Linked DNA regions of Halorarum salinum. Each later gene encodes a partner of the first gene's protein in a complex. Links are inferred from orthologs where the notes say so. Each region holds a gene or a part of one and is shown on either strand. Other genes may lie near its edges. The genes, in order: HUG12_RS17800 and HUG12_RS05280.

Region 1 (6,129 bases):
ACCGGCCGACGTCACAGAGGCTGGAGCCGTCCATCACGCGCGTGAGCTCCCGGATCATGTCGTCCCGGTACTCCCCGTCGTACACCTCCCGGAGGAGGCCGAGGAGCTGTTTCGACCCCTCGCGGCCGGGGAAACACCGGCCGCAGTTCTCCTCGCTCGCGAACCGGACGCGCTCGCCGGCCGTCGCGACGACGCAGCGGTCACGGTCGAACAGTTCGACGACGCCGCCGGTGCCGAGGCCGGCGTTCTCCAGCGCCAGCGCGTTCGCCGGGTGGTCGAGCGTCCGGGTGAAGCCGCCGAACAGGCCGCCGACGCAGGCCATCTTGAACCGTCCCGTCGAGTCGACGGCGTCGCGGGCGGCCGCCAGCGAACTTCCGGTCGGCAACTCGACGGTCGCCGGCGTCTCCACGTCGCCGGTCACGGTGACGAGTCTGGTCCCGGGGTCGGCGTCGTCGGCGTCGAAGGCGTCGGGGTCGAGCAGCGCCTCGCGAACCTGCGCGAGCGTCCGGGGCGTGTGCACGGCGGTCGGGCGCCCGTACAGGCCGTGTCGGGCGGGGCCGGGCGGGCGCAGGCGCGCCTCCAGCCGGTCGTTCCCCTCCAGCGCCTCGAGCGCCATGGTGAACTCCCCGGCGATGTACTCGTCGGGGCCGGCGACGACCTGCGGGGCGTCGGGGTCGCCGGCACCCGTCGTTCCGCCGAGCGCGTCGACGGCGGCGACGGCCGCGCGGCGGCTCCTGGAGCGGACGAGGTCGTCGTCCTCGTTCGTGTACACGACGACGTCGCCCGGGTCCGCGCCGACGATCGCGGCGACCGCGAGCGTCCCGTCGAGCACCGTCGCCGGCGACCCGCCGAGCAGCGTCCGGTCGGTCCCGTTGCGGCGGTCGCTCTCGTTGGCGTTCACCACCACGACCGGGTCGCCCGACGTCTCGCGGACGGTACGCAGGTCCTCGACGAGGGGGGCGTCCCGGCTCGCGTCGCCGCGACCCCGCCCGAGCAGGCCGGCCTCCGAGAGCCGTTCGAGCGCCGCATCCGGGTCTTCGCGGGCGAGCGTCGCGGCCTCCGTCGTCGCGTGGGCGCCGTCACCTAAATCGGTCCAGCCACACCCGCCGAGCACGCGCCGCGACCCGACCCCGAGCGGCCCCTCCGCCGGCGTGGGCAGCGTCCCGACGTCGGGGTCGTGCTCGACGACCCACGTGCCGACGTCCTCCCCGACGTCCCCCGACTCGGCCCGCTCGACGAACGCCCGCGTCTGCTCGGCGGAGGGGCGCGGGTAGTACGCCGTCCGCCCGCCGATCGTGACGAGCGCGAGCGGTTCGAGCGCGCGGACGCCAGTCGAACCCACCTCGCGGACGTCCGCCGTTTCGGCCGCGGTACGGGCCGTCTGGAGGACCCTCCGTCCCCGTTCCAGCGGACGCGCTTCGCCGCTTGCGTCGGCCTCCCCCGGTTCCCGGGCGACGCTCGGGGGGTCGCCTCGCCCGACAGTGACGCGGACGACCGGCCCGTCGACGTGAGTGTCGTTAACGTAGCTCACTTTCCGTAGTTCGGCGAGAACGTACGAAAACGTTGGGCCGCCGTGACGGCGTCCTGACGGTCGTGGTGTCCGTTCAGGCCGGATCCGTGCCGGGGTTCCGTCGCGGGTTCGGCTCGGTCCGACCGCGCGGTCCGTCCCGTCGGTCAGGAACGAACAGCCGCGAGAGGGGTGCGGCCCGACGCCACGCCAGGAACGTGGCCCCGCCCACGGCCGCGACGAGGACGGTCGCGCCGAGGAGCCGGAGTCGGTTCGACGGCGTGTTCCGGTCGGTCATGTCGCCACGTACGGCGCGGCGGGGCGTATCGCTTTCGGCGGATACCGGCGCCCCCGAACGATCAGAACGGCGGCGAGACCGTCGGCTCGTCCCGGCCGAGCCCGACTACCACGACCGCCGCGACGACCGCCGCGAGGGCGAGGAGTGCGAAGCCCACCGCCCGTCCCGCTTCGGTCCGCCGGCTGTCGGAGTCCATGGATCGCCTACCGCGTCCCACTCCATAGGGGTTCGGGGCGCACGGGCGCGGGTACCCGAGGATTGACCGGGCGCCGGCCCGTTCGCTCGGACGATGGCAGAACGAGAGTTCGAGACGTTCCAGGCGCGGGCGGCCGAGGCGGTCTCGGGGGACGGGCTCGAGTCCGTGTACGTCGGCATCGTCCGCGAGGACGGCGAGCGGGAGTACTACTTCGGCAACGACACCGAGGACGTCGGGGAGCTGCGGGAGGCGGCGGCGACCCAGCTCGGGATGCTGCTCCGGGTGCTCGCGGATCGGTCGGACGACAGCGTCGACGAGGTCGCCGACCTCGCGGTCGAGCGCGCGGGGGAACTGCGGCTGGAGTGAACGCCCGCCGGCTCGGCGGGCGAGTCCGCCCGAGCGAGTCCCGCGACGATCAGCACCTCCGGGGGCGAGTCGCACGAGTCGAAACTGTTGAGAGGGGGCGGCGTCAACGCTCATGCATGAAATTCAGCGGCTGGCCCGAGAAGGGTGAACTCGTCGTCGGCGAGATCGACGAGATCGCCGACTTCGGCGTGTTCGTGGATCTGGACGAGTACGAGGACAAGCGCGGACTCGTCCACGTGAGCGAGGTCGCGAGCGGGTGGATCAAGAACATCCGCGACCACGTGAGCGTCGGCGAGCGCGTCGTGGCGAAGGTGCTCGACGTCGACGAGTCGTCCCAGCAGATCGACCTCTCGATCAAGGACGTCAACGACCACCAGCGCTCGGACAAGATACAGGAGTGGAAGAACGAGCGCAAGGCGGACAACTGGATGACCATCTCGTTCGGCGAGGACGTGAGCGACGAGCAGTACACCCGCGTCGCGGAGGCGCTCTACTCGGCGTTCGGATCGATGTACGACGGCTTCGAGCAGGCGGCCATCCACGGCGAGGAGGCGCTCGAGGACACCGACCTCGACGAGGGGGAGATCGAGGCCATCGTCGAGACGGCCCGGGAGAACGTCTCGGTCCCGTACGTGACGGTCACGGGTTACGTCGACCTCGAATCGCCCGAGGCCGACGGCGTCGACGACGTGAAGGCCGCGCTCGAGGCCGCCGAGGGGAACGGCGAGGTGCCGGACGAGGTGGAACTCGAGGTGACCTACGTCGGCGCCCCCGAGTACCGCATCCGCGTCCGCGCCCCCGACTACAAGACCGCCGAGGACGAACTGGAGGAGTCGGCCGACCGCGCGCGCCGGTCCATCACGGCCGTCGGCGGGACGGGTTCGTTCCACCGCGAGCGCGAGACCGAGGACGAGTAGGGTCGTTCGGGGGCCGGGACGGGAGGAACTCGTGAAATCGGACATCAGGGTCTGTTCGGCGTGGAAGGGGCGTCACGAGCGGCCGGTGTACACGCTCCACGACGCCTGTCCGGAGTGTGGCGCCGACGCGGTCAACTCCGCGCCGGCGCCGTTCAGCCCCGAGGATCCGTACGGCGAGTATCGGCGGCGTGCCCGCGAGCGCTCGTCCTCGGAGTAGGCGGTTCGTCGGGCGGAACCACGGGCGTGCACGTTCGATGGTTAGGCCAGCGACGCTCGGGCGAGTCACGGCGGGTCGGACCGAGCGGAGCGTCCCGGGGGTTTCGCGGTCGTCCGCACCGTTCGTCGGCGGGCGCCGGTTCCGGAAACCGTCCGGTCCCGCCACCGAACGCCGACGAACCGGCACGGAGAGTTTAACAGCCGTCCCGAACTAGACGGGAGCGATGGACGTCGACAACCACGCCGAGGAGCTCGCCTCCGCTCTCGGCGAAGACAAAGAGGAGGTCAAGCAGGACCTGCAGAACCTACTGGAGTACAGCGTCCCCATCGACGAGGCCAAGCAGTCGGTCCGCCGGAAGTACGGCGGCGGCGGTGGCGGCGACGCCACGCCCACGTCGGTCGACGTCGCGGACGTCACCACCGACTCCGGCAACGTCAGCGTCACCGCGCGCGTGCTGACGGTCGGGACGCGTAGCATCCGCTACCAGGGCGAGGACACGACCATCCGCGAGGGGGAACTCGCGGACGAAACCGGGACGATCAGCTACACCGCGTGGCAGGACTTCGGCTTCGAGCCCGGGGACACCGTCACGGTCGGCAACGCCGGCGTGCGCGAGTGGGACGGCGAACCCGAACTCAACATGGGCCAGTCCTCCTCGGTGGCGCTCGAATCGGAGACCCTGGCGGTCCCGTACGACGTCGGCGGCGAGCGCGACCTCATCGACGTCGAGGCGGGCGACCGCGGGCTGACCGTCGAGGCGCGCGTGACGGAGGTCGAAGAGCGAGTCATCGACGGCCGGGACGGCGAGACCACCATCCTCTCGGGCGTGCTGGGCGACGAGACCGCCCGGCTCCCGTTCACCGACTGGGACCCGACGCCCGAGGTCGAGGAGGGCGCCGAACTCCGCGTCGAGGACGTGTACGTCCGGGAGTTCCGCGGCGTCCCCTCGATCAACCTCACCGAGTTCACGACCGTCTCCGGGGCGACCGTCGAGGTAACCGACGAGGCGCCACGCGTCGCCATCGGCGAGGCAGTCTCCTCGGGCGGGATGTACGACGTGGAGGTGACCGGCAACGTGCTCGAAGTGCGCGACGGCTCCGGGCTCATCGAGCGCTGTCCCGACTGCGGCCGGCTGGTCCAGAACGGCCAGTGCCGCAGCCACGGGCAGGTCGACCCCGAGGACGACCTTCGGGTGAAGGCGATCCTCGACGACGGCACCGCCACGGTCACCGCCATCCTCGACCGCGAGATCACCGAAACGGTGTACGGCGGGACGCTGGAGGACGCCCTCGAGGCCGCGCGTGACGCGATGAGCCGCGAGGTCGTCGCCGAGGACGTGCGCGAGAAGCTGGTCGGGCGGGAGTACCGCGTCCGCGGCCACCTCTCGGTGGACGAGTACGGCGCGAACCTCGACGCGAGCGAGTTCGAACCGAGCGAGGACGACCCGATCGAGCGTGCGACGGCCGCGCTCGAGGAGGTGAGAGCGTGAGTTCGAACGGCGACGGCGACGACTCCGGGCCCGGCACCCGCGAGGTCGCCCACAGGCTGTTCGCCGCCGAGTTCGACGACGCCTCCATGGAGTACTCCGAGAGCGACGAGGAGCGCGCTCCGAACTACGTCGTGACGCCGACCGGCCTGCGCGTGAACCGCCTGTTCGCGGTGGGCGTGCTCACGGAGGTCGAGTCGGTGAACGAGGACACCGTCCGCGGTCGCGTCGTCGACCCCACGGGCGCGTTCGTCACCTACGCCGGGCAGTACCAGCCCGACGAACTGGCGTTCCTCGACCGCACCACGCCGCCGGCGTTCGTCGCGCTCACCGGGAAGGCACGCACCTTCCAGCCGGACGACTCGGACGTCGTCTACACCTCGGTCCGCCCGGAGAGCCTCAGCGAGGTCGACGCGGAGACGCGGGACCGCTGGACGGTCTCGGCCGCGGAGGCGACGCTCGACCGCCTCGCGGTGCTCGCGGCGGCCCTGGAACTGGACGAGCGCGGCGACGCCCTCCGCGCCCGCCTCGAGGCCGCGGAGGCGCCGGAGGCGCTCGCCGCGGGCATCCCGCGCGCGCTGGACCACTACGGGACGACGCCCGCCTACGTCGAAGCGGTTCGCCGACTCGCGGTCGACGCGCTCGAGGTCGTCGCCGACGAGCGCGAGGAGGTGCGGCCCCTGACGGCCGACCCCGACGCGGCCGGCCCGACCGAGGTCGGACCCCTGCCCGAGCACGGTCTCGACCTCGACGCGGCTACCGCCGCGGACGTCGAGGGGGGTTCGGCCGTCCCCTCGACGACGACGGCGGAGACGGCGACGGACGACGGGACCGAGTCGGCCGCCGAACCCGCGGACGCCGCGGAGCCGGCCGACGAGGAACCCGAACCGGCGAGCGCGACGGCGTCGACCGGCGGCACGGCCTCCGGCGAGACCGCGGAGGAACTCCGCTCCGAGGGCGGCGATTCCGGGTCGACGGAGCCGACGCCGACCGGAACCGAATCGACCGGGTCCGCCTCGGTCGACTCCGAATCGGCAGAGGAGGAGCCGATGGACGCGGCGGACGACTCCGAGTCGGCGGAGTCCGAGCGGGCAGCTGCCGCCCCCTCGACGGATCCGGACGGGGAGGACGGCCCGGGCGAC
Region 2 (6,118 bases), 2.4 Mb from region 1 along the record:
TGGAGTCCATCATCGCGGTCGCGTGCGAGCGGAGCGCCCGCCCGGCCGCGACGCGGGGGGTGAACCGGAACAGGTCGTTCCCGCGCTCGACCGCCGCCGGCGAGTTCCCGGCGTTCCCTGCGCCAGCGGCGTCCCTCGCGCCCCCCGGGTCGCCGGCCGCCGCGCGCTCGAAGAACCGGAGCGCGGCGGCGGTCCGCCCCAGCGCACCGGTGACACAGACGACCTCGCCGGGGCTCGCGCCCGATCGGAGCACGGGGTCGGCGGCGGCGCCGACGACGGTCGTCGCGACGGTGAACTCGTCCGTCCGGTCGAGGTCGCCGCCGACGTACTCGGCGCCGACCGCCTCGCAGACGTCGCGGGCGCCGCGCACGTACGCCCGGATTTCCCCGGCGTCGAAGGAGGGGGCGGCGTAGGCCGCGACGGCCGCCTCCGCGTCCGCGCCCATCGCCGCCACGTCCGAGAGCGAGGCGCCGACCGAGCGCCAGCCGGCGGTGTAGCGGGTGACGCCGTCCGGGAAGTCGGCCGACTCGTGGAGCATGTCGGTCGTGAGCACGCGGCCGTCGACGACCGCGCAGTCGTCGCCCGCGCCGGGGAGCTCCGCGGCGAGCAACGACAGCGCCTCGCGTTCGTCCATCGGTCGCCCGTCGGCGCGGGTCCCCGAAACGCTTTCGACGCGGATCGGGTACGCGACTGACCCGCGAATCCGTCGGGAATCGAACCGGGTCGATGCTTTCGACGGCTTGATACCGAATCCGGACGGAGCCGGGGGCATGGACCGCGACCAGCTCCGCGCCACCGTCCTGGGCTTCGGTGCCGCGGCCGTGGTCCTCGCGACGATGCTCCACCTCGTCGGCGTCGATGAACTGCTCGCGGAGCTCTCGCGGGCCAGGACGGGGCTGGTGCTGGTCGTCGTCGGGCTGACGGTCGCCTGGCTCCTCGCCTGGTCGTTCGCGCTCCGGACCGTCCTCGGCGTGCTCGGCGTGCGGACGTCGGTCGGCAAGTCGTTTCTCGTGTTCAACGGCGCGATGTTCTCGAACAACGTGACGCCGTTCGGGCAGGCCGGCGGCGAGCCGGTGACGGCGCTGCTCATCTCGAAGATGACCGACACCGAGTACGAGCGCGGGCTGGCGGCCATCGCGAGCGTGGACACGCTGAACTTCGTCCCCTCCATCACGCTCGCGCTCGTCGGCGCGGCCTACTTCGCGACGGAGACGACGTTCGGCACCCGGCTCCGGGTCGCCACCGGCGTCGTCGTGCTCCTCGCCGTGGCGGTGCCGGGGCTCGTGTATCTGGGGTGGCGGCACAGGTATAGCCTGGAGCACCGCGTCGTCTCGGCGCTCACGCCGGTCGTCCGCCGGCTGGCGGGGCTGGTCCCCGGCGTCCCCGTCCCCGACCCGGACGCCATCGAGTCCCGCATCGGCCACTTCTTCGGCGCCATCGAGCGCGTCGCGACCGACCGCGAGGCCATCGCCCTCTCGCTCGGAGCCTCGACGCTCGGCTGGGGCTGCCAGATGCTCGGGCTCTGGGTCGCCTTCGAGGCCATCGGCGCGTCGGTCCCGCTCTCGGCGATGCTGTTCGTCGTGCCGATGGGCGCCATCGCGGGCGCCACCCCGTTGCCGGGCGGCGTGGGCGGCATCGAGGCGGTGCTCGTCGCCGTGCTGGCGGCGCTCCCGGGCGTGAACGTCGGCGCGGGGACGGCCCTCGCGGCGGTCGTCATCTACCGCGGCGCGGTGTTCTGGATCCCCGTGCTCGTCGGCGGGGCCGTCGTGGGCGTCGTGGGCGCGGACGGACTCGGGTGAGGGGCCACATCCTCCGGTCCGGCGCCCCCGTGAGCGAGTGACAGCCGCGACGGAGAGACGACGAGTTTAAACGCCGGGACGGTGAATCCGGCCGTATGGTCACTCTCTACGACGTCCCGGCGGCGGACCTCATCGAGGAGGTCGCCGACCGGCTCGAGGAGCGCATCGAGGAGCCGGAGTGGGCCGGCTTCACGAAGACGGGGACGGGCCGCGAACTCCCGCCCCAGCAGGAGGACTTCTGGTTCGTCCGGACCGCCTCCCTGCTCCGGAAGGTCGCCGACAACGGCCCCATCGGCGTCGAGCGGCTCGCCACCGGGTACGGTGGCTCCAAGGGCGGCTCGACGCGCTACCGCGTCTCCCCCGCCGAGCACGCCGCCGGCTCGCGGAAGATCATCCGGGTGGCGCTCCAGCAGCTCGAGGAGGAGGGCTTCGTCGAGACCGCCAAGGGCGAGGGCCGCCGGATCACCGACGAGGGTCGCGCGTTCCTCGACGAGGCCGCAGGCGACGTGCTGGAGGGCCTCGACCGGCCGGAGCTCGAACGCTACGCGTAGACCGGTTCGAGGCCGTTTTCGCGACGTCCCCCCTCGGCCGGGAGCGAGGCGGACGACGCCGCTCGACGGCGGACGACGGGGGCCGTGGGCGACCCGTCGCGGGGGCAGGTCCCCGGGGTAATCGCCCAACCGCGTCGACCGGTGTGATCGGCTGCCACGCGACCGCCGGAAACCGCAAGGGGGCGCGGAAGCCGAGAACAGCACCTTTATCACTCGCAGGAGGCGAATTTACCTAACGAGATTATCTCTCGGAGGTCAATGGTGACGGAGAAAACACAACCGGAGGTGAACATCGGACTCGTCGGCCACGTGGACCACGGGAAGACGACCCTCGTGCAGGCGCTCTCGGGGTCGTGGACCGACCAGCACAGCGAGGAGATGAAGCGCGGCATCTCAATCAGGCTGGGATACGCCGACGCGACGCTACGCAAGTGTCCCGAGTGCGACGAGCCCGAAGCGTTCACCGTCGAGGAGAGGTGCCCGGAACACGACGTCGAGACCGAGGTCCTTCGGACCGTCTCGTTCGTCGACGCGCCGGGCCACGAGACGCTGATGGCGACGATGCTGTCCGGCGCGTCCATCATGGACGGCGCCGTCCTGGTGGTGTCGGCCACCGAGGACGTGCCCCAGGCCCAGACCGAGGAGCACCTGATGGCGCTGGACATCATCGGCATCGAGAACATCGTCGTCGCCCAGAACAAGATCGACCTCGTGGGCTCCGAGCGCGCCCGCGAGAACTACGCGCAGATCCAGGAGTTCGTCGAGGGGACGGTCGCCGAGGGCGCGCCGATCGTCCCCATCAGCGCCGGACAGGGGATCAACGTCGACGTGCTCATCGGGGCGCTCGAGGAGGAGATCCCGACGCCCGACCGGGACGAGACGCTCCCCCCGCGGATGTACGTCGCGCGGTCGTTCGACATCAACCGGCCCGGCACGACCGCCGACGAGTTGCTCGGGGGCGTGCTCGGCGGGTCGCTCTCGCAGGGCACCCTCGAGGCGGGCGACGAGCTCGAACTCCGGCCCGGCCGCGAGGTCGAGGAGGGCGGCCAGACCGAGCACCGGCCCATCGAGACGAGCGTGCGTTCGCTCCAGGCCGGCGGCCGGTCGGTCGAGAAGGTCAGCCCCGGCGGTCTGCTCGGGGTCGGCACGGGTCTGGATCCGAGCCTGACGAAGGGCGACGCGCTCGCGGGGCAGGTCGCAGGCGAACCCGGAAGCCTGCCGCCGACGCGTGAGGCGTTCGAGATGGGGGTCGAACTGCTCGACCGCGTCGTCGGCGAGGGCGAGGTCGAGGAGATCTCGACCGGCGAGCCGCTGATGCTCACGGTCGGCACCGCGACCACCGTGGGCGCGGTCACGAGCGCCCGAGAGGGCGAGTGCGAGGTGTCGCTGAAGCGCCCCGTCTGTGCGGAGTCGGGCGCGAAGATCGCGATCAACCGACGGATGGGCGCCCGCTGGCGGCTCATCGGCGTCGGGACGCTGCGGTAGGTGACTCCCCCGTGACGACCGTGGTCCTCGACACGAACGCGCTAATGATGCCGGTCGAGTGCGGCGTCCGCGTGTTCGAGGAACTGGACCGACTGGTGACCGACCCCGATCCGGTCGTCCCGCGGGCGGTCGTCGCGGAATTGGAGAACCTGTCCGAGGGTGCGGGCGAGGAGGCGACGGCGGCGTCGGTCGGCCGCGACCTCGCGGAGCGCTGTCGGGTGGTCGAGACGCACGAACGGTACGCCGACGACGCCGTCGTCGAACTCGCCCGACGCGAGTTCGACGGCTACGTGGTCACGAACGACGCTCCCTTGCGCGAGCGCCTCGCCGAACGGGGCGTTCGCGTAATCTGTTTAAGGGGCGCGAACACACTGGCGGTAACAGAGCGATAACATGTACAAACGGGTACGACTCAAGGACACGGTCGAGGTGCCACCCGAGCACCTGGCCGACGTGACGAACGACAGGGTGCGAAAGCTCCTGCAGGACAAGCTGGAAGGCCGCATGGACGAGGACGTCGGCAGCGTCGTCAGCGTCGTCGCGGTACACGACATCGGCGAGGGCGCGGTGCTGCCGAACCGACCCGGCGTGTACTACGAGGCCGAGTTCGACGCCATCACCTTCGATCCCGACATGCAGGAGGTCGTCGACGGGAACGTGGTGGAGGTCGTCGAGTTCGGCGCCTTCGTCGGCATCGGCCCCGTGGACGGGCTGCTCCACGTCTCCCAGATATCGGACGAATATCTCGCCTACGACGGCGAGAACCAACAGCTCGCGTCGACGGAGTCGAACCAGACCCTCGGCGTCGAGGACGCCGTCCGCGTGCGCGTCGTGACCAAGAGCATCGACGAGCGGAACCCCCGCGACTCGAAGATCGGGCTCACCGCGAAACAGCCCGGCCTCGGCAAGCACGGCTGGCTCGAGGACGAGGCGGCGAAGCGCGACGAGGGCGACGAGGCGACCGCGGAGGGGAGCTAGATGGCCGAGGACCGGCTCGCGTGCCGCGAGTGCCACTACGTGAACGACCCCGACAGCCAGACCTGCGACAACTGTGGCTCCTCCTCGCTCACGGAGGACTGGGCCGGCTACATCATCATCACCCATCCCGAGCAGTCCGAGATCGCCCCCGAGATGAACGTGACCAAGGCGGGCAGCTACGCGCTGAAGGTCCGCTGACCGGATGCTCCGCCTGCCCGAGACCCTCCGCGGCGCGTTCAAGGAGCCGCTCGGCCCGGTGTACGTCGAGACGGACGCGCTGCTCGCGGACGCCGGCGACCCGATCGTCGCGGTCGGCGACGTCGTCACCTACCACCTCCGGGTCGCCGGCCGCGACCCGGACGTCTCGGTCCTCGACGGGAGGACGAAGCGGGAGGCCGTGAGCGAGGAGATCGCCGCGGTGCTCGCCGGCGGGAACCCCCGCATCGAGGTCGAGAACCCGCCGGCGACGCTCTCGGCCGACATGCTCGACGCGCTCCGAGAGGCCATCGACCGGGACGAGAACGTCGTGATCCACGTGACCGGCGAGGAGGACCTCGCGACGCTCCCGGCCATCGTCGCCGCGCCGGATGGCGCGAGCGTCGTCTACGGCCAGCCGGACGAGGGGATGGTGCTCGTTCCGGTTACCCCGGAGACGAGAGCCGAGGCCCGTGACCTCGTCGGGCGCATGGACGGCGACGTGGAGGCGGCGTTCGACCGGCTGGAGCAACGATAGCCCCCGACGCCCGGCCATCGGGGCCGCACCGCTCGGACCGCTACCCGCGAACTGTCACTCGTGAACGGCATCCACGAACTGCTCCCTACGGGAGGGCTATCGCGCCACCCGTCGACCGGCCCTGGCGGTCGGATCGACCCGGTAGAGCCGGACGTCGAGGTCGACGAGGTCCTCGTCGAACACCCGGAACGGGTCGAACCGGTCACGGACCCGCCGGGCCGCCGACTCCTCGAGGCGGACGAGCCGACCCCGGATCTGGACGGACCAGCCCTCCTTCGGGTCGTCGTCGTAGACGAGGACGACGACCTCCTCGGTGGCGTCGAGGAAGGCCAGTTTGGTCGCGTCGCCGTCGTCGGTGAGCCTGACGACGAGGTCGCCGTCCGCCCGGGCGTAGGAGACCGGGACGGCGTAGGCACGGTCCCCGTCGGCGAGCGCGAGCACCGCGGTACCGGCGTCGCCGAGTGCGGCCTCGACCTCCGCCTCGTCCATTCCCGCCGTGTAAGTGAACGGGCCGTTCATGGGCGGTCGTTCGACGGCGCGGCGCAAAGCGTTGTCCCCGCCGCCGGCGACGG

Evidence for each region.
Region 2: the proteins of HUG12_RS17800 (region 1) and HUG12_RS05280 are in contact, whole or in part, in a crystal structure (PDB 3CW2), measured with the Saccharolobus solfataricus proteins. The link is inferred for Halorarum salinum from one-to-one orthologs. Residues at the interface, in WP_009989173.1 of Saccharolobus solfataricus: Val185, Arg186, Thr187, Asn188, Glu189, Pro190, Leu191, Gly192, Val193, Glu194, Ile196, Lys197, Ile200, Ser201, Leu204, Ile217, Lys218, Ile219, Tyr220, Thr221, Ile222, Gly223, Ala224, Pro225, Tyr227; in WP_009988771.1 of Saccharolobus solfataricus: Asp222, Lys225, Pro226, Gly227, Thr228, Gln229, Phe230, Asn231, Leu233, Lys234, Gly235, Leu259, Phe273, Thr274, Lys275, Tyr300, Leu301, Asp302, Pro303, Ser304, Leu305, Lys307.

The regions. Positions count from the first base shown.
Region 1 is NZ_CP058579.1:3,512,984-3,519,112, reverse strand. The notes cover bases 1,393-4,383. They hold HUG12_RS17800 (translation initiation factor IF-2 subunit alpha), read left to right. Parts: upstream 1,393-2,483; coding sequence 2,484-3,284; downstream 3,285-4,383. Other genes in these bases: HUG12_RS17790 (Single-stranded DNA binding protein), read left to right, coding at 3,725-4,383; HUG12_RS17795 (RNA-protein complex protein Nop10), read left to right, coding at 3,316-3,501; HUG12_RS17805 (hypothetical protein), read left to right, coding at 2,095-2,367; HUG12_RS21920 (hypothetical protein), read right to left, coding at 1,867-2,001; HUG12_RS17810 (hypothetical protein), read right to left, coding at 1,605-1,805. In the rest of the region: more of HUG12_RS17815, read right to left, coding at 1-1,392; more of HUG12_RS17790, read left to right, coding at 4,384-4,990; HUG12_RS17785 (hypothetical protein), read left to right, coding at 4,987-6,129. UniProt on the Methanocaldococcus jannaschii protein: eIF-2 functions in the early steps of protein synthesis by forming a ternary complex with GTP and initiator tRNA.
Region 2 is NZ_CP058579.1:1,113,419-1,119,536, reverse strand. The notes cover bases 1,742-4,721. They hold HUG12_RS05280 (translation initiation factor IF-2 subunit gamma), read left to right. Parts: upstream 1,742-2,608; coding sequence 2,609-3,835; downstream 3,836-4,721. Other genes in these bases: HUG12_RS05270 (DNA-directed RNA polymerase), read left to right, coding at 4,229-4,721; HUG12_RS05275 (PIN domain-containing protein), read left to right, coding at 3,880-4,227; HUG12_RS05285 (30S ribosomal protein S19e), read left to right, coding at 1,895-2,350; HUG12_RS05290 (lysylphosphatidylglycerol synthase transmembrane domain-containing protein), read left to right, coding at 1,742-1,799. Also shown: thiL (thiamine-phosphate kinase), read right to left, coding at 1-634; more of HUG12_RS05290, read left to right, coding at 771-1,741; more of HUG12_RS05270, read left to right, coding at 4,722-4,813; transcription elongation factor subunit Spt4, read left to right, coding at 4,814-5,011; HUG12_RS05260 (GTP-dependent dephospho-CoA kinase family protein), read left to right, coding at 5,016-5,546; HUG12_RS05255 (pyridoxamine 5'-phosphate oxidase family protein), read right to left, coding at 5,643-6,065. UniProt on the Methanocaldococcus jannaschii protein: eIF-2 functions in the early steps of protein synthesis by forming a ternary complex with GTP and initiator tRNA.